2 regions of the Mesorhizobium sp. RCAM 05104 genome follow, and region 2 is predicted to be linked to the other one. Evidence: predicted binding sites of a transcription regulator. Region 2 holds the regulator's gene; the other holds the start of a gene.
The links. Region 2 encodes LexA, which represses DNA repair genes until DNA is damaged. Its sites were predicted from a motif close to TGTTCNNNNTGTGTTCNG; they were not measured.
Positions count from the first base shown of each region.

Region 1: AC56QP_RS07015 (PA0069 family radical SAM protein) is a predicted target of LexA. The motif match lies at 9,531-9,548, and genes of this name have one in related genera.

Region 1 covers NZ_CM185033.1:1,339,629-1,355,428, forward strand. The annotation lists gene AC56QP_RS06945 (tetratricopeptide repeat protein) at 1-98, opposite strand, end outside; gene AC56QP_RS06950 (DUF1284 domain-containing protein) at 336-779, opposite strand; gene AC56QP_RS06955 (biotin transporter BioY) at 786-1,385, opposite strand; gene AC56QP_RS06960 (GntR family transcriptional regulator) at 1,492-2,160, opposite strand; gene AC56QP_RS06965 (polyprenyl synthetase family protein) at 2,274-3,290, opposite strand; gene AC56QP_RS06970 (putative signal transducing protein) at 3,497-3,721, shown strand; gene AC56QP_RS06975 (tRNA1(Val) (adenine(37)-N6)-methyltransferase) at 3,721-4,521, shown strand; gene AC56QP_RS06980 (S49 family peptidase) at 4,601-5,461, shown strand; gene AC56QP_RS06985 (hypothetical protein) at 5,602-5,787, shown strand; gene AC56QP_RS06990 (4-(cytidine 5'-diphospho)-2-C-methyl-D-erythritol kinase) at 5,793-6,713, shown strand; gene moaB (molybdenum cofactor biosynthesis protein B) at 6,700-7,254, shown strand; gene AC56QP_RS07000 (GFA family protein) at 7,396-7,818, shown strand; gene AC56QP_RS07005 (hypothetical protein) at 7,826-8,800, opposite strand; gene AC56QP_RS07010 (glycosyltransferase) at 8,945-9,472, opposite strand; gene AC56QP_RS07015 (PA0069 family radical SAM protein) at 9,623-10,777, shown strand; gene rnhB (ribonuclease HII) at 10,930-11,625, shown strand; gene AC56QP_RS07025 (F0F1 ATP synthase subunit B) at 11,749-12,240, opposite strand; gene AC56QP_RS07030 (F0F1 ATP synthase subunit B) at 12,251-12,850, opposite strand; gene AC56QP_RS07035 (F0F1 ATP synthase subunit C) at 12,929-13,153, opposite strand; gene AC56QP_RS07040 (F0F1 ATP synthase subunit A) at 13,223-13,981, opposite strand; gene AC56QP_RS07045 (AtpZ/AtpI family protein) at 14,067-14,474, opposite strand; gene AC56QP_RS07050 (cell wall hydrolase) at 14,730-15,800, opposite strand, start outside.
Region 2 covers NZ_CM185033.1:6,940,331-6,956,130, forward strand. The annotation lists gene lpxD (UDP-3-O-(3-hydroxymyristoyl)glucosamine N-acyltransferase) at 1-220, shown strand, start outside; gene fabZ (3-hydroxyacyl-ACP dehydratase FabZ) at 213-680, shown strand; gene lpxA (acyl-ACP--UDP-N-acetylglucosamine O-acyltransferase) at 694-1,527, shown strand; gene AC56QP_RS33895 (LpxI family protein) at 1,514-2,416, shown strand; gene lpxB (lipid-A-disaccharide synthase) at 2,406-3,584, shown strand; gene gltA (citrate synthase) at 3,628-4,956, opposite strand; gene gltX (glutamate--tRNA ligase) at 5,140-6,564, opposite strand; gene AC56QP_RS33915 (ComEC/Rec2 family competence protein) at 6,666-9,128, shown strand; gene lexA (transcriptional repressor LexA) at 9,122-9,862, opposite strand; gene AC56QP_RS33925 (GntR family transcriptional regulator) at 10,244-10,978, opposite strand; gene kynU (kynureninase) at 11,141-12,388, shown strand; gene kynA (tryptophan 2,3-dioxygenase) at 12,393-13,229, opposite strand; gene AC56QP_RS33940 (AMP-binding protein) at 13,226-14,851, opposite strand; gene AC56QP_RS33945 (hormone-sensitive lipase) at 15,170-15,800, shown strand, end outside.

The sequences.
Region 1 (15,800 bases), 1.6 Mb from region 2:
GGTTCGGTGGTTTGCTTGGCATGGGCCGGCAGAGTCGAGATCGCCATGCCTGCCACAATTGCCAGCCTTGTCAGCCAGCGCGCACGTCCTTGCTGCATCGTATCCCTTTCAGCCAGGCGTCATCTCCGCGTCAGCGGGATCGACGTAGACTCGATCTTTCCGGGCAAAGCATGGCCTTTTTGGGGTCACGCTTCAATCCGCCTCAAATTCACAATCGGGTCACCCGATTAACAAACCATGGCGGCAAGGGACAGTTTTCCGCTTGGAATTTCCGCCCTGACGCCGGCGGAACCGAATATATCACAGATTCAACCATTGGGATTCCGCTACCACTATCAGCGTTTGCCCGGCACGGCGGACCGCTGCACCTGCGTATCGCGATACCCACCGGCCGCGACCGTGCCGCACAGCTCGTTCCATTCGCAGCCCCCGCAGGCCTTGCGCACCAGGCCCGCCGAAAACGCCTGCCGCATCCGCGCCAGAATCGCCGCATCGAGGTCGAGGCGCCTGCCAACCCGGATTGGCCGCGCCAGCAATTCCTCCACATCCACCGCCGCGAGCCGGTCCCGCTCCACCGCGCTCTCGCCCAGGCAGTGCGGTTCCGGCTCGTCGAGCAACGGCGCGCAGACGTCGTCCGGGCCGGAAACGATCAGGATGTCCTCGCCGCGGCTCAGGCGCTCCGCGATCCCGTCGTAGTTGGCGGTGAAGGCGGGGCTGTATCCCTTGCCCACATAGGTGAGCAGGCAAAGGAGGTGATGGGCGCGCAGCCTTATGGTCATCTGTTCTTACAGCCTGAGATCGCCCGGCTCCGGCTTGTAGCCTGAAAACAGCTTGAGTGTCGCGGCACCGAGCGCCGACTTGAGCAAGCCGCCGACGATGAACGGCAGGAAGCCGAAGGTAATGGCCTTTTCGGCGCCGATCATCACCGCGAGCCATGCCGTGCCCAGAACCAGGCAGGCAAGGTTGCCGAGCAGCATGGCGGCGAAGGCAAGCACCACCCTGTTGCCGTTCCAGCCGCGTTCGGCCAGCCATCCGACAAGCGCGCCGGTGATCGGGAAGGCGAAGAGATAGCCGCCCGTCGGCCCGACGAAATGCGCTACACCGGCCGCGCCTCCGGCCAGGACCGGAAAGCCCACCGCGCCCTCGACCAGCCATGCCGCGATGGTGACCGCGCCAAGCCGCCAGCCATACAGCGCGCCAATGAGCGTCACGGCGAAAGTCTGCATGGTCACCGGGACCGGCACCATCGGCACTTCGATATAGGACGACAACGCCAGGAACAGCGTGCCGAGCACGACGGCTCCGACCTGCCAGCCGAGAGCGCGATCCTGGAGTCTGAGCGGGCTGAAAGAAGGTTTGCGGGAGGTGAATGCGATGTTTGCCATTGGGATTCCTTCGATCGATTGCAAATTATAGATAATTTCTGTTTTCGATCTATTATCGAATCCACAATTCCCTGGAGATAGCAAGCCTTCCCTTTGCAAAGGCCGTCTAGCCCACGATTGCAAAGGCCTCGCGCGTCGCCCCGGAGGCCGTCTTGACCGGCTTGCGGCCAATCCACTGGACATGCCGCCCCAGTGTCACTGCCGCCGATTCGGTGTTTCCCTGCCGCAAGGCGGTCAATATCGCCCGGTGGTCCTGGTCGGTGCGCTTCTCCCACTCCGAGCGCCATGCGGCGAACAGGAAGCGCGCACTCGCGGCGTGCAGATCGTCGATGGTGGCGAGCAGGCGCGGCATGCCGCACGGCGCCAGGATCAACCGGTGAAAGGCGCGGTTGGCTTCTTCCCATGACCGGACATCGCGGGACTTGTCACCGGCCTTGGTCGCTTCCTCGGCCAGATCGAGAATGGCTGGCGTCAGGTGCGGCGCGGCATGGCGTAGCGCCAGCACTTCGAGCGCGGCCCGCATTTCGGCGACCTCCTTGACCTCGCCCAGATTGAAAGCCGCCACGCGCACGCCACGGCGCGGCTCGCTGACGGCCAGCCCTTGCGCTTCGAGACGGCGGAAGGCCTCGCGTACGGGAACATGGCTGGTGTGGAATTCCTCGGCGACATGGTCCTGCCGAAGCCGAGCCCCGGGCTCTATCGCGCCCGAGATGATGCGATCCGCCAGTATCTTGCTGATGCGCACCGCGATGGTGTCGTCTGTGCCCTTTGCCATTTTTTATAGATAATTTGCGGCAAGGCGGCTTGTCGAGACTGTGGGACCGGGATTCGGCGGATTGCGTTCTTGCGCGTCTCGTCTGCCGCGCCGGAGAGGCGCGGCAGCGCTTCTCAGTTCACCCGGCTGATGCAGAAATCGATGACGTCGATCAGCGCCGATTTCTGCGGCGTCGCTTCCAGCGGCGCCAGCGCGTCGCGGGCGATCTCGCCGAAATGGCTGGCGCGCCCGATCGTGTCTGCAATCGCGCCGTGGCGGGTCATCAGCCCGATCGCCTTTTCCAGGCCGGCGTCATCGACGACATTGTCCTCGATGGCGCGCTTCCAGAAGGTGCGCTCGGCCTTGGTGCCGCGCCGATAGGCGAGAATGACCGGCAAGGTCACCTTGCCCTCGCGGAAATCGTCGCCGACATTCTTGCCCAGATCCTTGCTGGTGCCGCCATAGTCCAACGCATCGTCGATCAACTGGAAGGCAAGACCGAGATTCATGCCGTAGGAGCGCAGTGCCGCGCGGTCGTTGCGGGTCGCCTGGGCAATGACGGGGCCGACTTCGGCGGCAGCGGAAAACAGCGCCGCGGTCTTGGCCTTGATGACCGCGAAATGTTCATCCTCGGTGGTCTCGAGGTTCTTGGCGGCGGCAAGCTGCATCACCTCGCCCTCGGCGATGATCGAGGCGGCGCTCGACAGGATGTCGAGCGCTTCGAGCGAGCCGACATCGACCATCATGCGGAAGGCCTGGCCAAGCAGGAAATCCCCGACCAGGACACTCGCCTGGTTGCCCCAGATCATGCGGGCGGTTTTCTTGCCGCGACGCATGCCGCTCTCGTCGACGACATCGTCGTGCAGCAAAGTCGCGGTGTGCATGAATTCGACCGACGTTGCGAGCTTGACGTGGCCCTCGCCCACATAGCCGAACATCTGGGCCGCGGCGAGCGTCAGCATCGGCCGTAGCCGCTTGCCGCCAGACGAGATCAGATGGTTGGCAACCTCCGGGATCATCTCGACATCGGAGCCGGCCTTGGACAGGATCAACTCGTTGACACGCCCCATATCGGCCGCCGTCAGATCGATCAAATCCTTGATGGAGGCGGGCTCCCGCTTCCCGTTTTCGATGTTGAGAACGACACCCACGACAATCACTCCCGTCTTGGTATAACGCGTGCGACGGCACCCTTAATCCCGACAAGACTCTAGGGCGGCAGACACCGACACGGCAAGTGGCGAATTGGCGCGGCGGCAACGATAGCGTGTCAACCGACACCGAAGCGGGAGCTCCGCTTTGCCACGGAAATCCCCTGCCCGTTTACATCAATAGCGCAAGCTGCGAGTTTCATCCGATGATAGAGCTCATCCGCACCAACGACGCCGTCATCATTTCCTTTGTCGAATCGCTGATGCGCGATGCCGGCATCGGTTGCTTCGTCGCCGACCAGAACATGAGCGTGCTCGACGGCTCGCTCGGTATCCTGCCGCGACGCATCATGGTCGACGCGGATCAGGCCGACGCCGCACGGCGCATTCTGACCGACGCCGGCATCGCCAACGAGATTCGCGGAAAATAATGTCCGCCGTACCAGCCGCCCTTGCCCCGGACACGCCGGCCCACACGGTCGACGCGTTCCATCGCGGCCGGTTCTGGCTCGTGCAGCCCAAGCATGGCGGCCATCGCGCCGGCATGGATGCGATGATGCTTGCGGCGTCCGTGCCATCCTCGTTTGGCGGACGTCTCGCCGATTTCGGCGCCGGAGCCGGGGCCGCCGGCCTGGCGGTGCTGTCGCGCTGCCCGACCGCCGAGGCGGTGCTTGTCGAACGCGCGCCGGAAATGGCGGCCTTCGCGGCTGCCACCCTTGCCCACCCCGGCAATGCGCATCTCAGCGATCGCGCGTCCGTGCTCGTCGCCGATGTCACGGTGTCGGGGAAGGCGCGGGCGGCGGCCGGCCTCGCCGACAATGACTTCGACTTCGTCATCATGAACCCGCCCTTCAACGCCGCACGCGACCGCGCCACGCCCGATCGCCTGAGAAAGGAAGCGCATGTCATGGAGGACGGGCTGTTCGAGAGCTGGATCCGAAGTGCCGCGGCGGTGGTCAGGCCGCGCGGCGGGCTTGCCGTCATTGCGCGGCCCGAACAGCTCGGCGCCATTCTCGACGCCCTCGCTGGCCGTTTCGGCGATGCCGAACTGCTCGCCGTGCATCCTCGCCCCGACGCCGCAGCGATCCGCATCGTCGTGCGGGCAATACTCGGAGCGCGTGGAAGACTCGCCATCCGCCCTCCCCTGATGCTTCATGCGCAATCGGGCCACGGCCCTGACGAGCGCAGCGAAATGATTGCCAACGGTCTCGCCTCGCTGTTCGGAGACTGAGCTATTCTTGGCCGCCACATTGCCGTTGGCCGGGGAATCCCTACATGCCTGCAACCCATCGACCGGAGACCGCGCCATCGTGAAACGTCTTTTCAACCGCCTGCTGCCGAAATCCTGGCGCTCCACCGTCGTCACCATTCCGGTCATCCGGCTGCACGGCACGATCATGTCGGGCGGCCAGTTCCGGCAGAACCTGTCGCTGGCCTCCACCGCCGGCCTCATCGAGAAGGCATTTTCCTTCGACGCGCCGGCGGTTGCCGTCTCGATCAACTCGCCGGGAGGTTCGCCGGTGCAGTCGCGGCTGATCTTCAAGCGTATCCGCGACCTGGCGACGGAAAAGAACAAAAAGGTACTGGTCTTCGTCGAGGACGTCGCGGCATCGGGCGGTTACATGATCGCGGCCGCCGGCGACGAGATTTTCGCCGATCCATCGTCGATCGTCGGATCGATCGGCGTGGTCTCGGCCTCGTTCGGTTTCCCGGAACTGATGAAGAAGATCGGTGTCGAGCGCCGTGTCCACACCGCCGGCCAGAACAAGGCCGTGCTCGATCCATTCAAGCCTGAGAAGAAGGAAGACGTCGAGCGCCTGAAGGCGCTGCAGCTCGAGGTGCACGACACGTTCATCGATCTCGTCAAGGAGCGGCGCGGCTCGAAGCTGAAAGACGATCCGGACCTGTTCACCGGCCTGTTCTGGACCGGCAAGAAGGGGCTCGAACTCGGCCTGGTCGATGCGCTCGGCGACATGCGCACGGTGCTGAAAACCCGTTTCGGATCGAAAACCCAGCTCAGGCTGATCACAGCGCCGCGCGGTTTCCTCAGCCGCTTCGGTCTGTTTGGCTCGAGCAAAGGCTTTTCGGCGCCCGATATTGCCGCGGCTGCCGCCAGCGGCGTCATCGATGCGGCGGAAGAGCGCGCGCTGTGGGCTCGCTTCGGGCTTTGAAAACCGGATAAAACCGTCTAGCATGAGTGCTCGAAGTCTTATGCATGTCGTTTTCCCAAAATCGGATCCACTTTTGGGCGACATGCATCAACCGACCCGACCGGCCGCCTTTGCCGGCCCAGCGTGGGAGGAGTTTTGACATGCCGCAGATCATTTTCTTCACCGTCGTTGGCGTCGCCGCCTATTTCGGCTACCGCACCTTCGTGCGGGAAGCCGAACGCGTGACGGCCAAGGTGCGACGAACCGAAAAGCAGGCGGCGAACGGCACGATGGGAACGCTGGTGAAGGATCCGAAGACCGGCGAATACCGGCTGGCCAAGGACTGAGCATCATCCCGCATACATCAGACGCTGCGGACACCGTCATCGGTGCACGCGCCTGGCCTGCGCATGCCAAGATCAATCTTGCCCTGCATGTCACAGGCAGGCGCCCGGACGGTTATCATCTGATCGAGAGCCTGGCGGTGTTCACGCGTTTTGGCGACCGGGTGGAGATCGCGCTCGCCGACAGAGATGATTTCACCGTGTCCGGCCGCTACGCGCCGACGGTTCCTCTCGACGCCAGCAATCTGGTGCTCAAGGCGCGTGATGCCCTGCGCAGGGCGGCCGGGCCGCAGGGAACCCCACCGGTCGCCATCAGGCTCGAAAAGAACCTGCCGGTCGCCTCCGGCGTCGGCGGCGGCTCGAGCGACGCGGCGGCGGTGCTGCGCGGGCTGGCGGAGACCTGGGCCCTCGACATAGAAGGCGCCGAACTGGCGCGGATCGGCCTCTCGCTTGGCGCCGACGTGCCGATGTGCCTGGCGGCAAAGCCGCTGGTCGCGCGCGGCATTGGCGACGAGCTGTCGATGGTGCCGGATTTTTCGACACTGGGGCTGGTGCTGGTCAATCCAGGCACGCCGGTCTCGACGGCCGAAATATTCAACGCGCTGTCTCGGCGCGACAATGAAGGCCTGCCGCCGCTGCCGCGCATCATCGATTTTCACAGCCTGCGCAACTGGCTGGAGGTCACCCGCAACGATCTCGAGCCGGCAGCCCTTGCCATACAGCCCGCCATAGGCAGGGCACTTTCCTGGCTGAACAAGGCTGGATCGGGTTTTTCGCGCATGTCCGGATCGGGCGCGACATGCTTCGGCCTGTTCGAGACCGGCAATGTCGCCAAGCGCGCGGCCGCCGAGATCCGCACCCGCCAGCCCGACTGGTTCGTCGCGGCGACGCGCAGCATTGCATCGGAGGGAGCTGATGGCCAGAATTGACGAGAGCCGTTCCTTCATTCCCGTGCGCATCGCGGTGCTGACCGTTTCGGACACACGCGGCCTTGCCGACGATAAATCCGGCCAGGTGCTGGTCGATCGCATCACTGAAGCCGGCCATAGGCTTGCCGCCCGCGATATCGTCACCGATGACCGCGAAAAAATCCGCGACAAGGTGCTGGGCTGGTCGAAAGACGAGACCATCGATGTCGTGATCACCACCGGCGGCACCGGGTTCACCGGGCGCGACGTGACGCCGGAAGCGCTGGAGCCGATCTTCGAAAAGCGCATGGATGGCTTTTCGGAAGTGTTCCACCGCATCTCCTACGACAAGATCGGCACCTCGACGATCCAGAGCCGGGCCACCGGCGGCGTCGTCAACGCCACCTTCGTCTTTGTGCTGCCGGGCTCGCCCGGCGCCTGCAAGGACGCCTGGGACGGCATCCTGAAAGCGCAACTCGATTACCGGCACATGCCGTGCAACTTCGTCGAGATCATGCCGCGCCTCGACGAGCATCTGCGGCGCGGAAAATCGGCTCCGTAAAAGCCGAGGCAAAGCACCGGTTTCGCGTCGCGTTTGCCAGGCAGAACGCTACCGGCGCCTTCGAAACGCCATTCCGCACCGGACCCTGGAAAAGTATCTTGCCTGAAGGCGATCATCGCCGTTCACGACAAGGCAGATACGATGACCATGCATACTGGCGGATGCCACTGCGGCAACATACGCCTTGGATTTTCAACCGGGCTCGACCCATCACAGATCGAAGTTCGCGCCTGCCAATGCTCGTTCTGCGTCAAACATGGTTCGCGCGCCGTTGCCGACCCGGACGGCAGGCTGATCATCTCGGTCAAGGACGAAATGCGATTGCACCGATACCGGTTTGGGCTGAGGACGGCCGACTATTTGATCTGCCGGGAGTGCGGCGTCTATGTCGCCGCGATCACCGCAGACGCCGACGCCAGAGCGATTGTCATCATCAACGCGCTGGACGACCAAGAACGGTTCAGCCAGCAGCCGATCCCGGTGGATTTCGACACGGAAAGCAAAGCGCAGCGACAAGCCAGGCGCCGCTCGCGCTGGATGCCTGTCGAGATGAGCTTCGAATAGTTCTCGTTCAGCGGATGACAGGTTCCCCATGAAACCGCCGGCGTGACGGCGGCGATACGCCGAAGCCGACTTCCATCATCAGCCGCGGCGTGCGCGCCGGCACTGTGCCCATGTGGAAACCGAACGGATCCTCGACGAAGCCGAGGCCCGCTTCGCCGGTCAGCGTCACCGGGCTCTGCTCGCCATAGACATCCAGAACCTCCTGCGCGGGATGCCCCACCAGCAAGGTGAGCTGATGCTTGAGGGCGCGGCGGTTGTGGCTGCCCCTGACATAGACATGCGGACCGGTGTCGGCGTCGACGGGCTTGAGATAGAAGAAGAATTTCAGCATGCGCCAATCGTCGAGGTCGAAATGGTACTTGCCCAGCGAGGCAAGGTTCTTGTCGGCGTCCGAGGCCTCGCCGGTCGGAAAGCTCCACCAGACGCGCGTCGTGATCAGTTTTGCCTGGCCGCCGAGATAATGCGCGGCGATATCGAGAAGCAGCGGATCGCGCTGGATGGCGAGCGCTGCACCGCAGTCGAGTGTGCGTTCGAAATAATGGCCGCTGAGCAGCGAGCGGCCAAAGCGCTTCTCGGCCTCGGCATGTTCACCCGGCATGAATTCGAGACGGCGATCGAAATTACCGAAACAAGGCGTGCGCTGGGCGAAATCCGCGATCTCCTCGTGAATCGCCGGCGGCAGGACCAGGCCTGAAAACAGCCCGTCGGAGCGCAGCGCTTCGACCACCGCGGCGCGCTCGATGCCGGCGAACATTGTATCCCCGGCATTTTCGGCCGGATGGGCGCGCCTTGCGCCCAGCCAGTGCATCCGGCGCCCAGGCATGGTGCGGGCCAAAACGAACATCGGCAACCAGGCGGGGTTTTCGCGCAGATCCGTCAAATAGGTCGGAATGCGCACGGCGATGCGGCGCAGCAGGCTGCCATTGCGCGCGATTGCCTCGAGACTGGCAGCACCAGATTTGTCTGATGTCGAAAGGTTCATCGGATCCTCGGCTATGAGAGCGGCACTGATACGCATCGGCGCTCGGCCCTCGGCATGACCCAAACCAAATTCACCCGCCTCTACAGGAAGCTAATCCCGCGTCAGATTTTGTGCAATGCACAATGGAGAGAGCAACTGCAAAAATCAGATCGGGGAGCGGTGCTCTTGCTTCGGCGACGCCACCCAGATCTCGGCGTCGAGCCGCTTTGTCGCGCGGCCACGCGCGATGGCCTCGGCGCTGCCGGCATTCTTCGCCGCGGCGGCGGCCTGCTGTTTGCTGATCACCAGTCCCTCGGCCAAAGCGCGATTTCCCGAAAAGACCCTCGCCAGGAACGGCATGCGGCTGGCCCGCACCCGCGAGAACCGCGCCGCCATGGTTTGCCTGGCCGTGTGGGCAACGACCTCGTCGATCCAGCCCTCCACCAGCCGCGCACCGGGCTCCAGCAGCAACAGCCATTCACCCTTGGCTTGCCGGATGCCCGCAACAACACCGCCGCTCGCGACATAGTGGCAGCCGGCATGCTCGGCGACACGATGCGTCTGGTCGGTCGAACCCGTGTCGCAGACGATGACTTCGCGCACCACGCCCTCGACCGCGCCGCCAATCAGCGAGGCGAGCGTGCGGGCGAGAGCCTCCTCGTCATTTCGGGTTTCTATGAGAACGCTGAGCATCATTAGCCGAATAGCGGAAAGCGGCGCAGAGCGCCAGTTCTTGCGCTGCACCATAAAAAGTTCTTGCTTTGTTCTCATCGGCAAAATAGGAATAATTTCATGAACCGAGCGATTCGACACAACATGGACAGTCCCTGGGAGCGGGCGAAAATGGAACAGATCGTGCGCGCCGACATTGCAGCTTTCGGGGCAGGAAGAGCCGAGATGGCCAATGCAATGATCGAGCAGAGCGGCGTGCGTGTCCGTCCGGACCGCAATCGCGGCAGGTCGGCGGGCATCAATCCTTCCGGGCGATTCGAGCCGGTCAGCCGGCATGTCTTCGATGACGGCTGGAATTCGCTGGAGGAACTGCCGCCCTTCAAGACCGAAGTGCAGGTCGAGAAGCCTCGCACCATCATCACCCGCAACGAATCGCCCGACATTTCCTTCGACCGTTCCATCAACCCCTATCGCGGCTGCGAGCACGGCTGCGTCTATTGCTTTGCCCGGCCGACACACAGTTTCATGGGCCTGTCGCCGGGTCTCGATTTCGAATCCAAGTTGTTCGCCAAGCCGGATGCGGCGCGCTTGCTCGACAAGGAGCTGTCGAAGGACGGCTATCAGCCACGCACCATCGCCATCGGCACCAACACCGACCCCTACCAGCCGATCGAGAAGCAATACCGGATCATGCGCGAGATCCTCGAGGTGCTGGAAGCACGCGGCCATCCGGTCGGCATCGTCACCAAGTCCGCCTTGGTGACGCGCGACATCGATATTCTTTCGCGCATGGCCGAGCGCGGGCTGGCCAAGGTGGCGCTGTCGGTGACGACGCTCGACCGCATGCTGGCCAGAACGATGGAGCCACGCGCATCGACGCCGACCAAGCGGCTGGAGGCTATCCGGCAGCTTTCGGATGCCGGCATTCCGGCTTCGGTGATGGTGGCGCCGATCATCCCCGGCCTGACCGACCCCGAGATGGAACGCATCCTCGATTCGGCACGCGCGGCCGGCGCGCGCGAGGCGGGTTATGTCATCCTGCGCCTGCCGCTGGAGGTGAGTCCGATCTTCAAGGACTGGCTGCTGCGCCACTATCCCGACCGCTACCGCCACGTGATGTCGCTGATCCGTTCGATGCGTGATGGCAAGGATTACGATTCGGAATGGGGCAAGCGCATGAAGGGTGCCGGTCCCTACGCCTGGCAGATAGGCCGGCGTTTCGAGATCACCGCCAAGCGGCTCGGCCTCAATGTCGAACGGCGTGCGCTTCGGACCGACCAGTTCGTTTCCGCCGGAAAGGACCAGCTGCAGCTGACGCTGCTTTGAGAGGTCAATTCACTGCGGTGGTTTGATCTGTCGCAGCACAAGAATCCCGTCCGGCCTGCCCCGGCCTGCAGACGGTGCCCTCCCGGTCCGGCGCCCCACCCGACCCGGAGGGACTTGCGGAGAATCGGAGCCGATGCGAACCTCGCCGCAACATGGCTCGCGCGCGTTCCGATTCTCCGCTTCTCTTCGAAATCGTCGAGAAGCCCGATTTCTCCTTCGAGACGAAGGCGATGGCCGACGGTCTGTGGCCGGTGGCCGGGATGGATGAGGCCGGTCGCGGCCCCCTAGCTGGGCCAGTGGTCGCCGCGGCGGTGGTGCTCGACCCCGCCAACATTCCAGACGGGCTCGACGATTCCAAGCGCCTCAGCCACTTGCAGCGCGAGGCGCTGTTCCTGCGAATTCTTGGTTCCGCGCTGGGCGTTTCGATGGCGTCCATCAGCGCCGAGGGCATCGACGGCAGCAACATCCTCAAGGCCAGCCTGGAGGCCATGCGCCGTGCGCTGGTCGGCCTGCCTGTTCAGCCGAAGCTCGCGCTCGCCGACGGGCGCGACGTGCCGCCAGGCCTGCCTTGCGCGGGGCGGGCGCTGATCAAGGGCGACCAGCGGTCGCAATCGATCGCCGCCGCCTCGATCGTCGCCAAGGTGATGCGGGACAGAATGATGTGCGGTTGCGGCAACCATCACGATCGCTACGGGTTCGAGGTCCACATGGGCTACGCCACGGTCCGCCACCGCACGGCGATCGAGGCGCATGGGCCTGTCGCACGGCTGCACCGCGTGTCCTTCGCGCCCTTCAGGCTGGGCGGCGTCGAGGTGGCGGAAGAAGAGAGCCTGGCCGGACTTGATTGAATTAAGGGATTGGCGAAACGGCTGAGCGGGTAATCTCCTTCCTCGACGGGGAGATCATTTCCGCAACAACAAAAAAGCCGCCAGGTTTCCCGGGCGGCTTCGATCCTTGCTTGAACAAGAGGCTCAGTTCAGCTTCGACTTCACATCCGCAAGCGATGCCTTGAAGAGGTCGGCACCGGCCTTGGCGTCGATCTTGCCGGCCAGCAGGGTGCGCGCAGCCTCGACAGCGATGTCGACGGCGCTGGCGCGGACCTCAGCGATCGCGTCACGCTCCGCCTGACCGATCTTCTGCTCGGCAAGGGCTGTACGCCGGGCAACATAATCCTCGGTCTTCTTGTGCGCATCCGCGGCAAGCATGTCGGCTTCGCGCTTGGCAGCCGCGACGATGTCGGCGGCTTCCTGCTCGGCTTCCTTGCGCTTGCGCTGATACTGGCCAAGCAGTTGCTGGGCCTCCTCGCGCAGCCGGCGCGCTTCATCAAGCTCATTGCTGATCCTGGCGGCGCGGGCGTCGAGCGCCTTGGCGATCAGGCCTGGCACCTTGATGTAGACGGCAACGCCCAGGAAGATGACGAGGGCTACCGTTGCCCAAAGCGTTGCGAGAGATGTGGCGTCCATGATGCGCTCCTCACCCGGCCACGGATTTGACCGCGGCCGCGATCTCGGCCTTGCTGGCCTTGCCGCCGACCAGTGCCTCGACGATCGCCGAAGCGGTGTCCTCGGCGATGGTGCCGACTTCCTTCATGGCATTGGCCTTGATGGAAGCGATGCGCGCCTCGGCCTCGCCAAGCTTCTGGTCAAGCGCGGCCTCGACCTTCTTGCGTGCGGTCTCGGCTTCGGCCTTGGCCGCATCGTTGGCCTGCTGGCCGATCGCGTTGGCATTGGTCTTGGCTTCCGCCAGTTCCTGCTCGTAGGCAGCAACAGCGGCGTCGGCCTCGCCCTTCAACCTGGCTGCTTGGTCGAGATCCTGTGTGATGCGATCGTTGCGGACATCGATGATGCCCCCAACACGCGGCATCACCACCCGCTTCAGGAAGAGATAGAACAGCCCGAAAGTGATCGCCAACCACAGAAGCTGCGACGGAAACGTCGCAGGATCGAATGGCGGAAACGTGCCGTGCGCTTCAGCAGGCACGCTGGTGCCGGAATGCGTGTCGCCTTCCGTAGCAGCGTGGCTGGTATCGGCGGCAGGCGCGGACTCTTGCGCGAAGGCAGACGTCACGAACATGGACTATCCCCGAAATTCAGGCCCGCCGCTTTCGCGGCTGGCCTGTCCAATCTTCTCATGGCTTAGCCAAAGAGGGGCTCAGCCGAACAGGGCCAGAAGCGCGATGAGAAGCGAGAAGATGCCCAGAGCTTCGGTCACGGCGAAGCCGAAGATCAGACGGCCGAACTGGCCATCAGCAGCCGACGGGTTGCGCAGAGCGCCCGCGAGGTAGCTGCCGAAGATGTTGCCGAGGCCAATGCCCGCGCCACCCATGCCCAGGCAAGCGATGCCGGCGCCGATGTACTTTGCTGCTTCTGCGTCCATTTGTTCAACTCCTTTGGATCTAAAATTCCGTTGCGATTCCATCCGGCGCCAATGCCGGAAACTCTTGGATTAATGCCCGGGATGCAGGGCGTCGTTGAGATACATGCAGGTCAAGACGGCAAAGACGTAGGCCTGCAAGAAGGCGACCAGCAATTCCAGAGCGGTCAGCGCCACCGCCATTGCCAGCGGCAAGACCGAGCCCGCCACGCCGACCGCGCCCAGCGCGCTCAGGCTGACGACGAACCCCGAGAACACCTTCAGCGTGATGTGGCCGGCGAGCATGTTGGCGAACAAACGAACCGAGAGGCTGACCGGGCGCGACACGAAGGAGATCACCTCGATCAGCACCACCAGCGGCAGCAGGAACACCGGCACGCCATGCGGCACGAACAGTTTCAGGAAACCGAGACCATGCTTCATGAAGCCGTAGACGACCACGGTTCCGATCACCAGGGCGGCGAGGCCGAAGGTGACGATGATATGGCTGGTGACGGTGAAGAAATACGGGAACAGGCCAAGCAGGTTGGCGACCAGCACGAACATGAACAGCGAGAACACGAACGGGAAGAACTTCATGCCTTGCGTGCCGGCGGCATCGCGCAACATGTTGCCGACGAACTCATAGGCCATTTCGGAGATCGACTGAAGCCGGCCGGGAACAAGGCTGCGGCTCGACGTCGTCAGAAACAGAAACGCCGCCGCGACAACCACGGTGGCGACCATGAACAGCGCCGAATTGGTGAACGACAGGTCATAGCCGCCGATCTCGATCGGTATCAGCTTGTTGATATGGAACTGGTGGATCGGATCGACCTTGTCAGCTGCCACGTTCAAACCCCGTCAATGCCGCGTACGGCCAAATTACCATTGCCACACAAAGGGCGGCTATTTCCAAATGACGCCTGAAGGGCGGTCATTTTCCATCGTCCCGGTCAGAACGCGACTTATCGCCCTGTCCGAATTCGGCCACAACGCCCGCGGAACGCATGACATTGAGCACGCCGGCGCCAAAGCCAAGCAGCAGGAACACGATCAGCCCCCATGGCGAGGTCCCCGCCAGACGGTCGATCATCCAGCCGATGCCGGCGCCCACCACCACCCCGGCGATAAATTCGCTGGAGAGTTTGACCGCCTGGCCATAACCGGCCGCACTGCCCGCTTTCGCGTCGTCTTTCCCCTCGAGCCGGTTCGGCAGCCTTGTCGCAAGCGATGCTTCAAGTTCACGCCGGCGGCGCTCAAGATCGTCGTCGCGGATGTCGGGTTCATGCTGCTTGCCGCGGCCGGTTTCTCCGGTTCCGTCTGGCCTGCTTTTATCGGCCATCGCAACCCCCCTGCCCGGTCAGACCGTCACCGTCCGTCCGCTTCTAAAGTCGCCGGCAACATAGTTAGAGGGTTTGCGCCCGTCAAGCCACGGGCAGAAGTTCATCGCCATGTATTTTAGGCAATAAAATCAGATATTTAGAAAGGTGCGACATCGTGCCCGCCGCGATGACGGGGATGCATGGCACGAATCCCCCAGGCAATGGCTCCTTGATCGACCGCGCACCGCGCGAAAAGATCAGCGACTGTTCGGTGCTCAGCTCCAGCCGCCGCCATAGGTCCGGTAGAAGATATGCAGGCCGATCTTTGTCATCTTCTGCATCGTGCGTGCCCAGCCGGGATGGACATATTGGGCGTAGTAGTGGGTCGACGAGCCGACCTCGGGGATGAAGATCTTGCCGGCGGTGACGGCCATGGCGATATCCTGGGCGGTCTTGTAGGCGGCCGGGCTGTCGATGCGCTTCCTCCTGCCGTCGCAAGCGAAGGAGAACTGGCAACGGTTGAACCAGCTGTCGTTCTGGTAGACGACGCCGCAGATCGAATTCGGATAGGCCGGGTTGCGGACGCGATTGAGAATGACCTGGGCAACGGCGGCCTGGCCGCGCACAGATCTGCTCCTCGCCTCGAAATAGATGCCGTTGGCAAGACATGCCTGTTCCGGCTTGGAGAAGACGCTTGCCGGAAGCGGGTTCTGTATCCACGAATGGTCGCCTTTGGCCATCGGCGGAATGAAGCGGCCGTCATTCGGCTTGTCGTCCTGCAGCAGGGCCTCGAAGGGCGACGCCTTGGCATAGTCCGGCTCGGCCTGCGCATAGGCGGTCGCCAGCACATCCGGATGGTCGTTGTTGACCAGGGCTGCAAGCATGGCCGGCACGCCGGGATCCGACTTCTTGTCCTCACGCGCATGGAACGCCGCGGCGATCTGGATTTCCTTGCCTTTGATCTGCGGTTTGGCGAAGGCCATCTTGAGGCCGCTGTCCATGCTGGGGCGCAGCAAGGAGGAGGTGCGCTCGAAGATCGACCCGGCGTTGAAGTTCTTGGGCGGTGCGACGGGAGACATCTGGACGATGCGGCCCTTCTTGTCGGCGCGCACGACGCGGTCCTCGTCGGGAGTCCCACTGACCTTGCCGCCCTTGCCCCGAAACGACACATTGCCGACGCCGGCCAGATGGATACCCGATCCGGAGATGGAGCCGGTGACATCGGAATCGACAAAGGGCATTTCAGCGGAATGGGTCGAGCCGGCAACGGATTTCTCGACATAGGAATTCCAGCGCGTGCTCGACGCTTCAAGGCCGGAAACAAGGCTGGTCATGTCCTGGTAGGC
Region 2 (15,800 bases):
GGGTGACAATGTCACCATGGGTGGCGGGGTTGGGCTTGCGGATCACCTGACCATCGGGTCCGGAGCCAAGCTCGCCGCCAGAAGTGGGTTTATGAGCAATGTCCCCGCAGGTGAGATCTGGGGCGGTTATCCGGCACAGCCAATGGCGGAAGCCATGCGCGAGATAGCCATGTTGCGAACGATGGCAAGGGCACGCAAGCAGGGCAAGGGAAATGGCTGATATGGTGGCGGCTACGACGCTGGAAGCGGTCGACATCATGGGGCTGATGAAGCTCCTGCCGCACCGCTATCCGTTCCTGATGATCGATCGTATTGTCGACATCGATGGCGACGAGTCCGCCGTCGGTATCAAGAACGTCACCATTAACGAGCCGCATTTTCAGGGACATTTCCCCGAGCAGCCGGTCATGCCGGGCGTGCTCATCGTCGAGGCGATGGCGCAGACCGCCGGCGCCATCTGCATCCGCAGTCTGGGTACTGAAAAGCCGTCACTGGTCTATTTCCTGACCATCGACAACGCCAAATTCCGCAAACCGGTCGTTCCCGGCGACCAGTTGAAGATCTATGTCAAGAAAATCAAGAAACGCGGCAACCTGCTTAAATTCGCTTGTGAAGCCATGGTCGACGGCGCCAAGGCGGCCGAGGCCGAGATTTCGGCCATGATGGTCACCAGCGACTGACGATCGAATGCTTATGAAAATCAAGACATCAATCCATGCTTCCTCCGTCGTGGAGGAAGGCGCTCAAATCGGCCAAGGCGTGCGCATCGGACCATTTTGTCACGTTGGCGCCGATGCGGTGATCGGCGACGGCGTCGAACTGGTCAGTCATGTTTCGGTGATGGGCGCGACCACCATTGGCGCCTCGACCAAGGTCTATCCGATGGCGACATTGGGCGCGCCGCCGCAGAACACCAAGCACAAGGGCGGCCGCACCACGCTGGTCATCGGCAAAAACTGCACGATCCGCGAAGGTGTCACCATGCATCTCGGCACCGATTCCAGCCGTGGCGAGACGACGGTCGGCGACAATGGCAATTTTCTTGCCTACGCCCATATCGCCCATGACTGCGTCGTCGGCAACAACGCGACCTTCGCCAATGGGGCGACGCTGGGCGGTCACTGCGAGGTCGGCAACAATGTCTATATTGGCGGCCTGACCGCCGTTCATCAGTTTGTCCGCGTCGGCGACAACGCCTTTCTGGGCGGCTGCTCGGCGGTCGTCGGCGATGTCATCCCCTATGCCATCGCAGTCGGCAATCGCGCCAGCCTGCGCGGCCTCAACATCATTGGCCTGAAGCGTTCCGGCCTGCCGAGGTCCGAAATCCATGTGCTGCGCAAGGCCTACAGGATGATCTTCGATCGTTCCCGCACCGTTGGCGAAAACATCGAATTCGCCAAGGCGGAATTCGCGTCGTCACCGACCGCCATGAAAATCATCGATTTCATCACCAGTCGCGGCAAGCGGCACTACGCGGTGCCGTCGCTCAAGGGCGGCGATGGCGACGATGTCGATGACGAAGACTGAGACGGCGCGAGCGGGGCTTGATCTTTCGCCGGGCGCCAGGGTTGGCATCATCGCCGGCGGCGGCAGCCTGCCGGTCGAAATAGCCCGGGCGCTCGCCCGGCAAGGCAAGTCCCCGTTCGTTGTCATGGCGGCAGGCGAAGTCGACCGTGTTTCCGACTTCGACGCCTACGAGCAAACGACAATGATGCTTGAAGATGTCGGCTCGCTGCTGCCAACGCTCAAGCGTCATCATGTTACCCATCTGGTAACCGCCGGCCACATCACGCGCCGCCCCCGGTTGAGCGCCATGCGCCTCAATCTTGGCCTGCTTGCCTGGGTGCCCACCATGCTCGTCGGCGTATCCCGTGGCGACGACACGGTGCTTAAACTGTTCGTGCGCAGGATCGAACGTAGTGGCATCAAGGTCGTCGGCGCCCATGAGATCGTGCCCGAACTGGTCGCGACCGAGGGCTCGCTGACCAAGGCAGTACCGCGAAAATCCGACTGGCGCGACATCGAGGCGGCGCATGCGGCGGCAAAAGCCATCGGCGCGCTGGATATCGGCCAGGCGGCGGTTGCGGTTGGTGGCCGAGCCATTGCGCTGGAAGGCATCGAGGGCACCGACGGGCTGCTTGAGCGGACGAAGCAACTGCGTAGCCACGGCCGGCTCGCCGGAAGGACGCGCGGTGTCTTGGTCAAATGCGCCAAGCCCGGTCAGGAACTGCGGGCCGACCTGCCGTCCATCGGACCCCAGACCGTCGAGGCGGTGCATGCCGCCGGATTGGCGGGGATCGCCGTTGAAGCCGGCCGTTCCCTGATCCTAGAAGGTCCCACGGTTGTCGCGCGCGCCAATGAACTTGGTCTGTTCGTGATCGGCCTGCCTGCTGCGGAGCCGGCGCATGGCAGTTGAGAAACCGTTGAAGATCGCCATCGTCGCCGGCGAGGAGTCCGGTGACCTGCTTGGCGCCGACATCGTTCAGGCGCTCAAGCGCGAGACCGGTCGCGAGGTTCATCTCGTCGGCATTGGCGGCCGGCATTTGCAGGCGCTCGGACTGGTGCCACTGTTCGACGGTAATGAGATCGCGCTGATGGGGCTCAGCGCCATCCTGCGCGACCTGCCGCGCCTGATGCGGCGGATCAGCCAGACGGCAACCGCGGTCTCCGGTGAAAAGCCCGACTGCCTCATCACCATCGACAGCCCGGATTTTTCGTTGCGCGTGGCCAAAAAGGTCCGCGCCACCGATCCGGCGATCCCGATCATCCACTACGTCTGTCCGAGCGTCTGGGCGTGGCGGCCGGGCAGGGCGGTGGCGATGAAGCCCTACATCGACCACATCCTTTGCATCCTGCCCTTCGAGGTGAAGGAGCTCAGCCGCTTGGGCGGGCCGCCCGGCACCTATGTCGGGCATCGCCTCACGCATGATCCGGGCGTGCTTAGCGCGGCCGGGGCGCAGGATCGGCCGCGCGACCTGTCGGGCGATCGTGTCAAGACATTGCTTGTGCTTCCCGGCTCGCGTCGCGGCGAAGTGCATCGGCTTATCGGTTCGTTCGGCGAGACGGTGTCGATCCTGCGTGCGCGGGGACACAGCTTGCGCCTGCTGTTGCCGACGGTGCCGCATGTCGCCGATCTGGTCAGAACCTCGGTCGCCCGCTGGGACGAAAAGCCGGAGATCATCCTTGATCCCGAACGCAAATGGCAGGCCTTCGGCAAGGCCGATGCGGCGCTGATCGCGTCGGGAACAGTGTCGCTGGAACTGGCGCTGTCGGGTGTGCCGATGATCTCCTGCTACAGGTTCGATCCGATCATGCGGATGGTCCAGAGCCTGATCACGGTATGGAGCGCCGCCTTGCCCAATCTCATTGCCGACCGGCCGGTGGTGCCGGAAAGCTACAACCAATATGTGCGGCCGCATTATCTGGCGCGGCAGCTTGAGGCGTTGTTTTCCGACACCGCCTATCGCGCCTGGCAAAAGGATGGTTTCGGAGAGGTTGCGAGGCGCATGGCGACGGACAAGCCCTCCGGCGACATTGCGGCGGATGTCGTCCTTCGCCACGTCAAACTTCGTAGGAGCAAATAAAAAGCGCCCAGACGGGCGCTTTTTATAACGTTTTCGGGCGCGATCAGCGCTTGGCGATCGGCACGTAGTCCCGCTCCGGCGCACCGGTGTAGAGCTGGCGCGGGCGGCCGATCTTCTGGCGCGGGTCCTCGATCATCTCCTTCCACTGGGCGATCCAGCCGACGGTGCGGGCGACCGCGAACAGCACGGTGAACATGGTGGTGGGGAAGCCCAGCGCCTTCAACGTGATGCCGGAATAGAAGTCGACATTCGGGTAGAGCTTCTTTTCGATGAAATAGGGGTCGGTCAGCGCGATCTTTTCCAACTCCATGGCGATGTCGAGCAGCGGATCGTCCTTGATACCGAGTTCGCCAAGAACCTCATGCGCCGTCTTCTGCATGATCTTGGCGCGCGGATCGTAGTTCTTGTAGACGCGGTGGCCAAAGCCCATCAGCCGGAACGGGTCGTTCTTGTCCTTGGCGCGGGCGATGAACTCCGGAATGTGGTCGACATGGCCGATCTCGCCCAGCATGTTCAGCGCTGCTTCGTTGGCGCCGCCATGGGCGGGGCCCCACAGGCAAGCGATACCAGCGGCGATGCAGGCAAACGGGTTGGCACCCGACGAACCGGCGAGACGAACGGTCGAGGTCGAGGCGTTCTGCTCGTGATCGGCGTGCAGGATGAAGATGCGCTCCATGGCGCGCGCCAGCACCGGGTTGATCTTGTATTCCTCGCACGGCACGGCAAAGCACATATGCAGGAAGTTGGCGGCGAAATTCAGCTCGTTCTTGGGGTAAATGAAGGGCTGGCCGATGTGGTATTTGTAGGCCATCGCGGCGATCGTCGGCATCTTGGCGATCAGCCGCATCGACGCCACCATGCGCTGGTAGGGATCCGAGATGTCGGTGGAGTCGTGGTAGAAGGCCGACAGCGCGCCGACCACACCGCACATCACCGCCATCGGGTGCGCGTCGCGGCGGAAGCCGGTGAAGAAGCGCGACATCTGCTCGTGCACCATGGTGTGGCGCGTCACGCGGTAATCGAAATCGTCTTTCTGCGCCTTGGTCGGCAATTCACCGTAGAGCAGGAGATAGCAGACCTCGAGGAAATCGCCGTGCTCGGCCAGCTGGTCGATCGGGTAGCCGCGGTGCAGGAGGATGCCGGCGTCGCCGTCGATGAAGGTGATTTCGGACTCGCAGCTCGCGGTCGAGGTGAAGCCGGGATCGTAGGTGAAGGCGCCGGTGGTGCTGTAGAGCGAGGCGATGTCGATGACATCAGGCCCGACCGAACCACTTCGCACCTTGAACTCATGAGTCTTGCCTGCGAATTCGAGCTTTGCCGTGGCCTCCTGGGTCGTGCCGCCAAATTCCAGTTTTGTCGCAGCTTCGGTCATTGCAAACTCCTTCTTGTTTCCTCATGCCGGCAAAGGCAAATTGTGCAAGGCGACACGTCGAAATCACCACAATGCGCGTATTCGCCACCGCATTTCAGGAGGTGCGTGCCAGATTGGGCCAAGGCCTAATGTTGCACTGCGAAACGCCCCTTTCAATGCCAATCTTCTTGGGCCAGTTTGCTGCTAATCGATTTGATCGGCTATGCGCGCCAGACTTTCCTCGCGCCCCAGCACCGCAAGCACGTCGAACACACCCGGCGAGGTGCTTTTGCCGGTCAGCGCGGCGCGCAAGGGCTGGGCCACGGCACCGAGTTTATGGCCGCCGGCCTGCGCGTAGTCGCGGATTGCTGCCTCAGCCGCGGCGGCCGTCCAGTCACCTGAAACAGCGCTCAAGGCTTCGTGGGCCCCGCGCAGGATTTTGCGGGCATCGTCATTGAGCAATAGTGCCGCCTTGTCGTCGATCGGCAGCGGTCGGGTGGCAAACAGGAAGGCGGCGCCATCGACAAGCTCGACCAGCGTCTTGGCGCGCTCCTTCAAGCCTGGAAGTGCTGCCAGCAACTGGGCCTTGTTCCTGTCGTCGAGGCGCGCGGCCATGGCCGGGCCACCCTCGAGATAGGGCAAGGTGGCGATGAAGATGTCGAACAGCTCGGCATCGCTCATGCGCCGCATGTGGACGCCGTTCAACGCCTCCAGCTTGGCGAAATCGAAGCGGGCAGCGCCTTTGTTGACGTCGCCGATGTCGAACCAGGAGATCATGTCCTTGATCGACATGATCTCGTCGTCGCCGTGGCTCCAGCCGAGGCGCGCCAGATAGTTGAGCAGCGCCTCCGGCAGATAGCCCATGGCGCGATACGCCTCGACGCCGAGCGCGCCGTGCCGCTTAGACAGCTTGGCGCCATCGGCGCCGTGGATCAGCGGGATGTGCGACATCGACGGCACGTCCCAGCCCATCGCGCGATAGATGACCGTCTGCCGGGCGGCGTTGGTCAAGTGATCGTCGCCACGGATGATGTGCGTGACACCCATGTCGTGGTCGTCGACGACGACAGCGTGCATGTAGGTCGGATTGCCGTCCGAGCGCAGGATGATGAAATCGTCGAGGTCCTTGTTGGGAAAGCGCACCTCGCCCTGCACGCGGTCGTGCACCACCGTCTCGCCCTCGGTTGGCGCCTTGATGCGGATGGCGCCCTTGACGCCCGCGGGCGCCTCGGACGGGGCGCGGTCGCGCCACTGGCCATTGTAGCGCGGCGGCAGGCCCTTGGCGCGTGCGGCCTCGCGCATCGCCTCGAGTTCCGCAGGCGTCTCGTAGCTGTAGTAGGCCTTGCCCATGCGCACGAGTTCTTCAGCCACCTCGCGGTGGCGCGGCGCGCGCTCGAACTGCGACACCGGCTCGCCGTCCCAGGTCAGACCGAGCCAGGAAAGCCCGTCGAGAATGGCTGCGGTCGCAGCGTCGGTCGAACGCTCCCTGTCGGTGTCTTCGATGCGCAGCAGCATGATGCCGCTGGTGTGCTTTGCATACAGCCAGTTGAACAGCGCCGTGCGGGCTCCGCCAATATGCAGGAAGCCAGTGGGCGAGGGGGCAAAACGGGTGACGACCTTGTCGGGCATGGAACTCTCGGGAAACGGCTGAAGCGGGTGTGGATGCGCGGACTTTCGCGCGTTGCGCGTTCATGTAGCATAGGGTGTCGAGGGCGCAAGGGGCAGACCCGATGGCTGGACGAGGCTGGGGCTCGGATCAGGGCGAGGACGCCGCCATTGGCGTCAGCGAACGGTCCCTGTTTGCGACGCCTCCGCCGACCTCGCTGCCATCGTCATTGCCCCTCGTGCCGAGCCCCGGAGACCATCCGTTACAGGCGGATGTCTCCAATCCCGTTCCGGTTGCAGAAGCCGGCGCGATCCTGCGCCTGCACCGGCAATTCCGTCGGGTTTCGCTGCCTCGCCTGCGCCATAGCGCGGCAGTGGCGGCGGACCTCGAACTTGACCGAGGCATTGCCTTCCTGCTGGTGCCGGTCTGCCTGGCTGGCGGAGCGGTCGGCTACTTTTCCCTGGCGACGGAGCCTGACTTTGCAAAACCCGTCGCGGTTGTCGCCCTCGCGGGGCTCTGTGCGCTTGTCTCGCGTCCCTGGCCGAAGACCCATCTGTGCTTCATGGCAGCATTGTTGTGCGCGCTGGGCTTTCTTGCCGGCAAGGTCGAGACGTGGCGGGCCGGAACTCAGATGCTGGGCTCGGAGATCTCGACGCAAGTCACCGGCCGCGTCGTCTCGCTCGACCAGATGGAGAGCGGCCGCATTCGGCTGACCATCGACGTGACGTCGACCGCACGGCCGAAATTACGCTATATGCCGGAACGCGTTCGGCTTTCGGCACGCAAGATACCGGCCGAAACGACCGCCGGCTCCCTGATATCGGGTTATGCCAAGTTGTTGCCGCCAACCGGCCCGGTGCGCCCGAACAGCTACGACTTTTCTTTCGACAGCTATTTCTCCGGCATAGGCGGCAGCGGCTTCTTCCTTGGCAATCCAAGGATCGTCGCGGCCGATAACGACGACATGCCGCTGGTGGCCCGTCTTTCCTTGGCGGTAGAAAATGCCCGCGAAGCCATCGCAGACCATATCAGGGGCAGCGTCGGTGGCGCCGAAGGCGAAATCGCCGCTGCGCTGATCGTCGGCGTGCGCGCCGGCATTCCCGATGAAATCAACGAAGCGATGCGGCGGACCGGCATCTATCACATCATTTCCATTTCCGGACTGCACATGGCGCTGGTCGCCGGCACCATCATGGGTTTGCTGCGCGGCGCGTTCGCCCTGTTTCCGGACTTTTCCGCGCGCCGGCCGGTCAAGAAATACGCGGCAGCCGCAGCACTTTTTTCGATCGCCGCCTATCTCATCATCTCGGGCGTCGTCGTTGCCGCCGAGCGCAGCTTCATCATGCTGGCGGTGATGCTGATTGCCGTGCTGTTCGATCGCGCGGCACTGACCATGCGAAATCTGGCAATCTCGGCGATCGCCGTGATCGTGGTGTCGCCGCATGAGGTGGTCGGCCCAAGCTTCCAGATGTCGTTCGCCGCGACCGCGGCGCTGGTCGGTGCCTATGCCGGCTGGTCGGATCATCGTGCGGGAAAGACGAGACCGCCGCCGCCAAAGCGGTCATTGCCCAGTTTCCTGACGCGAAAATTCCTGCTGGCGATGGGTGGCCTTGCCATGACCTCCATCATCGCCGGCAGCGCGACGGCGCTCTTCGCCATCTGGCATTTCCAGCGCGTGTCGCCGCTCAGCCTGTTCGCCAATCTGGCCGTCATGCCGATCGTCTCGCTGGTTGTGATGCCTTTCGCCGTCCTCAGCGCGCTGGCGATGCCGTTCGGCGTCGACGGTCCCTTCCTCTATGTGATGGGCAAAGGCCTGTCCGCGATGATCGCCTTGTCGGCGTGGATCTCGGAACGCTCACCGATCGATGCCGTCGGGTTGATTTCACAGCAATCCGTGCTGCTGGTGGCGATCGCCCTGGTCATCGCGACGATGGCGACAACGTGGCTGCGGCTCCTGGCTCTGCCATTCGCGCTTGCCGGCCTGTTGACCGTTTCGGATACGCGCGCGCCGGATGTGCTGATCTCGGAGGACGCGAGGCTAGTGGCGCTGCCGATCGGCGGCGGCGAACTCGCGGTCAGCCGGGCGCGTCCGAACGAATTCACCGTCGACAACTGGAAACGCGCACTGGCATCCGAAACCGTCGTCGTGCCGGAGGTGTTCGACAAGGGAGACGGACAATTCGACATCGCGGATTCCGCCGAACTGCCGCCGGGAGCGCCTTTCTACTGCACCGCCGGCGTATGTCTCGCAAGGCACCCGTCTGGCGCTATCATTGCGCAAGTCGAGGATCGCAAGGACGCGTGGAAGGCCTGCGGCTTCGCGGAACTGATCGTCATCAATGACGCGACAGCTTATGATCCCTGTCACAATCCGCTGGTTCTGGTCATCACCAAGCGGCAACTCGCCCGCAAAGGCAGTGCGGCCGTCTTCTTCGATCGTCGATCGGCAATCATGCCAGCAACGGTCAGCTTCGCTGTGAACAGGCCATATCGACCTTGGCACACCCAGCGCAAATTCTCACGCGAGGCGAGGGGCCTGCCGCCCTATCGCAACCCTGAAAAGGCGGTCACCAGCACTGATCAGTAGCGCCTGATCAGCCCAACGAGCTTGCCTTGCACCTTGACCCTGTCCGGTCCGAAAATGCGTGTTTCGTAGGCCGGATTGGCGGCTTCGAGGGCAATCGAGGCACCCTTGCGGCGAAACCGCTTCAGCGTCGCCTCCTCGTCGTCCACCAGTGCCACGATGATCTCGCCCGGACTTGCGGTATCGGCATTGCGGATGATGACCGTATCGCCATCGAAGATGCCGGCCTCGATCATCGAGTCGCCCTTGACCTCCAGCGCATAGTGCTCGCCACCCATGATCATGTCCGGCGGCACCGAGATCGAATGCGTCTGATGCTGGATGGCGTCGATCGGCACGCCGGCGGCGATGCGACCCATCACCGGGATCGACACCGCGGAGACCACGTCGTCGTCATTGCCGGCCGAGGGCATGCGTGAAGACGCCGGCTTGATCTGCCGGCCAAGGCCGCCGCCTTGACCGAGGCTGCCCTGGATGACGCTTGGAGAGAATTTGCGCGCCGCGTTGAGGCCGGGCGCGATCGAATCGGGCAGCCGCAGCACTTCCAGGGCGCGCGCCCGGTTCGGCAGCCGGCGAATGAAGCCGCGTTCCTCGAGCGCCGTGATCAGTCGATGAATTCCGGATTTTGAAGCGAGATCGAGCGCTTCCTTCATTTCGTCGAAGGATGGCGGAATGCCGCTTTCCTTGAGCCGTTCATGGATGAACATCAGCAGTTCATGTTGCTTGCGCGTCAGCATGGCGGCCCCCGAGGCATTGAACGAAGGTTTGAACCAGAATCGAAAAACAAACCCAGAACAAACACTATCTGTTCCAGTTGTGTTCCGCAACCGTTTAAAGTTTAGTGAATTTGTTAAGACGGCTGAAATTATTTGGCGCCTGGCAGCGGGCCGTGATCCCCGGCCGGCCGCCGCCACAGTGCACTTGCACGCGTTGAAATTGTTATGGTTAACGGCCTGTGGACCAGCGTGTGCCGAGGCTTGGCCTCAATCGCCCAGAGACGTCGGGAAGCTGCTTTTTCACTTTCACCAATCGTTCGCCCGCCGTGAACGAAACGAAGCCAAAACGCCAACTCTTGCCCGAGAAATTCCTATGTCGGCTTTTGCCTCAGTTCGTCTACCTCACCGCTTGTTTGGGCTGCCGTCACCGGCATGGACATAGACATGCAGCGTATAGCCGATGTGCACCGTCATCAGCGCTTTCGCGCGTTCGATGTCACGATCCAGCGCTGCTTCCATGAGCGCGGTGTGATGTTCGATCGCGACAGCCTGGCGCAACGCCTCCATGGCCTCCTCATAGCCATGCAACTGGCCGGTGGCCGCCCGCAAGGTTGGCGCAAGGCCCAGGAAGCGATGATGGCGACGCAACTGATCCGCGATGGTGGACTGGAAGTTGAGCAGCCAGGGGGATGTTGCCGCGCTGAGTAGCGCCGCGTGGAAAGCCTCGTGCTTTTCGTCCCATCCGTCGACCACTTCATCTGAAGGGTCATCAACCGCCGTCTTGCAGCGCGACAGCCGGTAGTGGGCCGTGACGACGGCATCTTCCCATTGATGGCCGCCTTTCTCGATCGATTCCTGGAGCAGAGGCAGCTCAATCACCAGCCTGGCGCGTGACAGATCTTCGAGTTCGGTGCGCGAGACCGCAGCGACGGCGAAGCCGCGATTGCTGATGGAAGTCACCAGGCGCTCCGCCTCCAGTCGCGACAGCGCTTCGCGCAACGGCGTCCAGCCAATGCCATAGCTATTGCGCAGCGTGCTGAGCTTGAGCGGCGCGCCGGGCCTCAGGCGGGTGGTGAGGATATCGCGGCGCAGCAGCCTGTAGGCCGCTTCAGTCTTCGAGTGTCCTTCATCCAACATCGTTGCCATCCCACGCACTGGACGCCAGATTATATATGAAAGCCTTCCATGGTGTAAATTATATATAATATTTGACACAATCCGGCAGACTGCGCATGATCGGTCGGCCGACTTCACCTGTCGTGTTCATTTGGACGTGCCTGTGCGCGGAGGACATCGATCATGAATGCAATTCCCAATCTCGCAACAATCGAGGCGATGGATGCCGCGGATCCGCTGCGCTCCATGCGCGATCGCTTCGTCTTGCCGGAAGGGGTGATCTATCTCGACGGCAATTCGCTGGGTGCCGCTTCACCGGCCGTCTTCAACGAGATCCAGAAGGCCGCGACACAAGAATGGGCGCACGACCTCATCCGTGCCTGGAACACCGCCGGCTGGTTCGACATGCCGGTCGCGCTCGGCGACCAGCTCGGACGCCTGATCGGCGCCGCGGCTGGCCAGACGGTGGTCTGCGATACGACCTCGATCAACATCTACAAGGTGCTTCACGCGGCGCTTGGCATGCGGCCAGACCGGTCGGTCATCGTCGCCGAGGGCGACAGCTTTCCAACCGACCTCTATATGGCCGAAGGCGTGGCATCGACGCGACCGGGCACTGTGCTGCGGCTCGAGGGCGTCGATGCGCCAACCATCGAAGAGCTGATCGATGAGCGCGTCGCTGTCATCCTGGTCAACCACGTCAACTACAAATCCGGCCAGTTGCGCGACATGGCGGCGCTGACGCGCAAGGCCCATCAAGCCGGCGCGCTGATCGTCTGGGACCTCTGCCACACGGCGGGTGCCTTGCCGGTCGAGCTCGACGGCGCCAATGCCGATTTCGCTGTCGGCTGCACCTACAAGTACCTCAATGGCGGCCCCGGTTCGCCGGCCTTCATCTATGCTGCAAAGCGCCACCATGGCGATGCCCGCCAGCCGCTCAGCGGCTGGTGGGGCCATGCGTGGCCTTTCGCCTTCGAACAGGGCTATGCGGCGGGCGTCGGCATCCGCCGGTTCCTGTGCGGCACGCAGCCGGTATTGTCGATGCGGGCGCTAAAGGGCGCGCTGGATCTCTGGGACGAGGTCGATATGGCGGCGGTGCGCAAGAAAAGCGTTGCGTTGACCGAGCTGTTCATCCAGCTCGTCGAAGCCAGATGCGGCGCCTACGGCCTCGAACTCGAAAGTCCGCGCAATGGCAATGAGCGTGGCAGCCAGGTTTCGTTCCTTCATCGGCATGGCTACCAGGTGATGCGGGCGTTGATCGAGCGCGGCGTGATCGGCGATTTCCGCGCGCCGTCGACCATCCGCTTCGGCTTCACGCCGCTTTATGTCGGCTACAAGGATGTCTGGCAGGCGGTCGAGGTGCTGGAGGATATCCTGCGCACCGGCGCCTGGCAGGATGCCCGCTTCGCCGTGAAGACGGCCGTCACCTGAAAAGTCAGAGCCGGGTGCGAACCGTCCAGAGCTCCGGAAACAGGACGACCTCGAGCATCTTCTTCAGATAGGACGCGCCCGACGTGCCACCGGTACCGCGCTTCATGCCGATGATGCGCTCGACCGTCGTGACGTGGTTGAAGCGCCAGCGGCGGAAATAATCCTCGAAGTCGACCAGTTTTTCGGCCAGCTCGTAGAACATCCAGTAGCGTTGCGGGTCGCGGTACACGGTCTGCCATGCCACCAGAACCTCTTCGTTCTCGGTGCGTGTCTCACGCCAGTCCGTGCGCCTGGCGTCGGCGCCGATGTCGAATCCGTCGCGCGCCAAAAGCAGCAGCGCTTCGTCATAGAGCGATGGTTCGGCCAGGATCGCCTCCAGCTTCCGGCTGAGGTCCGGCCGGTGCTTGTGCGGGCCGAGCATGGCCGGGTTGCGGTTGCCGGCCGTGAATTCGATGGCGCGATACTGCCAGGACTGGAAGCCCGAGGACTGGCCGAGCGCGTCACGGAACTCGGTGTATTCGCTGGGCGTCATCGTCCGCAGTACGTCCCAGGCATTGTTCAACTGCTCGAAAATGCGGGCGACGCGCGACAGCATCTTGAAGCTCGGCTCGAGACGGTCCGCACGGATGGAGCGGATCGCGGCGCCGAGCTCGTGAAGCGCGAGCTTCATCCATAGTTCCGAGGTCTGATGCTGGATGATGAACAGCATCTCGTCATGCGCGGACGACAAAGGCGTCTGCGCGTCGAGCACCTTCTCCAGGTGCAGATAGTCGCTGTAGGACATGCGTTCCGTGAACGACATCTGTGCGCCTTCGGACGCCGGATCGTATGGCTCGCTCAATTGATTTTCTCCGTGCGCAGCCGGAAGCGCTGGATCTTGCCGGTCTGGGTCTTGGGCAAGGCGGCGATGAATTTCACGGATCGCGGGTATTTGTAGGGGGCGATCGTTGCCTTGACATGGTCCTGCAGGCGCTTGGTGGTCAAGGCATCAGGCGCCACGCCTTGGACCAGCACGACATGCGCCTCGACGATCTGGCCGCGTTCGGCATCTGCGGCGCCGATCACCGCGCATTCGGCGACATCAGGATGCGACAGCAACGCCGCCTCGACCTCGGGCCCGGCAATGTTGTAGCCGGCGCTGATGATCATGTCGTCGGAGCGCGCGGCGAAATGGAAGAAGCCGCCCTCATCCTGGGTGAAGGTGTCGCCGGTGAGGTTCCAGCCGTCGCGCACATAGTCCTTCTGCCTGATATCGGCCATGTAGCGGCAGCCGGTCGGCCCGCGTACCGCCAGCCTGCCAGTCGCGCCGCGCGGCACCTCGCGCATCTCTTCGTCGACGATCCGCGCCTCGTAGCCACCCACGGGCTTGCCCGTCGACGCCGGCTTCATGTCGTCGAAGCGGTTGGAGATGAAGATATGCAGCATTTCGGTGGCGCCGATACCGTCGAGGATCGGTTTGCCGGTCTTTCGCGTCCATTCTTCGAAAACCGGAGCTGGCAACGTCTCGCCGGCCGAAACGGCGACGCGCAGCGATGACAAGTCGGCGCCCTCATCCATGGCTTTCAGCATCGCGCGGTAGGCGGTTGGCGCGGTGAAGGAGATGGTTGCTTTGTAGGTCTCGATGATATGGATCATGTTGGGCGGCGTCGCCTGTTCGAGCAGCGTCGCCGCCGCGCCGAAGCGCAACGGGAAGATTGCGAGGCCGCCAAGGCCGAAGGTGAAGGCGAGCGGCGGCGAGCCGACAAAGATGTCGTCCGGCGTCACCTGGAGAATCTCTCGGGCGTAGGCGTCGGCGATGATCAACAGGTCGCGGTGGAAATGCATCGTCGCCTTCGGCACGCCGGTCGTGCCGGAGGTGAAGCCGAGCAGGGCGACGTCGTCGCGGCCGGTGCTGACGGCGGTGAAGATAACCGGCTTGTCGAGGGCCGCGCGATCGAGTTCGGCGTCATGGTTGGCGGTGCCGTCGAAGCCGATGACCTGTCTGAGGAACGCGCTGTCCTTGGCGCAGGCGGTCATTTCGTCCATCAGCCTGGTGTCGCAGAGCGCGATGGTGATTTCCGCCTTGTCGACGATCTTGGCAAGCTCGCCGGCGCGCAGCATCGGCATGGTGTTGACGACCACGGCGCCGACCTTGGTGGCAGCCAGCCAGCAAGCCACCATGGCAGGGTTGTTGGCCGAACGGATCAGCACCCGGTTGCCCGGCTTGACGCCATAATTTTCGACCAGCGCATGGGCCAGCCTGTTCGTCCAGTCGGACAGTTCCTTGTAGGTGCGGCGGCGACCGTTGCCGATCAGCGCGGTGTGGTCACCGAGGCCTTTCTCGACCAGCCTGTCGGTCAATTCGACGCCGGCGTTGAGGCGTTCGGGATAATCAAAACCGTCGAGCAGGAAGTCCGGCCATTGCTCCGGCGGCGGCAGGTGATCGCGCGTGAACGTGTCGATATGCGCTGAAGGCCCTAGCATGTCGCCGCTATCCCGTCTGCTGCCTGGCCAGTGCGCGAGGCGCCTGGCCGGATATGGTGGATCTGAAGGTCCTGCTTTTTAAGAGGAGGCTTCGTGCCGCCGGTCGCACCTCGCTTGACGCCAACCCGGACAGGGTGAGCATCCGCAGGGTTCGGGCCGCACAGCAGACCTCCCATTTTGTCGGCTGTTCGTCAGGCAGGATCGCATCAGTCGAAATTTGTTTCAAGCCTAAAATGTTTTGCGTGGAAGCATTGACGCAAGGCGCTGCGGTGGCCATTGCTAGCGCTGAAAAACGATGCCGTTTGGGGGAGGGTGCCAGTGCTCGAGCGTCACATTGTCGATTGGGACGGCGCCTATGCCAACGGCGCGAACATCGCCGGCAGCGACCGCTGGCCGGCGGCCTGGGTCGAACCGGCGCAAGCGTTTCGCAATGCACTTTCGGCAGAGGGCCGGGCACGGCTCGACATCGCCTATGGCGACGGACGTCGCAATCGGCTCGATCTCTTCCTTCCCAGCGCCACGCCCAAGGGGCTGGTGATGTTCATCCATGGCGGCTACTGGATGGCGTTCGACAAGAGTTTCTGGTCGCATCTCGCCAATGGCGCGGTCAGCAGCGGCTTCGCCGTGGCGATGCCCTCCTACACGCTGTGCCCGGAAGCACGCATCGCCGGCATCGTCGGGGAAATCGGGGCGGCGATCGCCAAGGCGGCAGAAATGGTCGACGGACCGCTGATGTTGACCGGGCATTCGGCTGGCGGACATCTTGCCAGCCGGATGGTGACGACAACCACGCCACTGGCGACCAATGTCGCGCGGCGTATCCGCCACGTCGTGTCGATTTCAGGCGTCCATGACCTGCGTCCGATCATGCTGACCGAGATGAACGCCACACTGGCGATCGATGAACATGAGGCGCTGACCGAGAGCCCGGCTCTTTTGCGCCCCATGG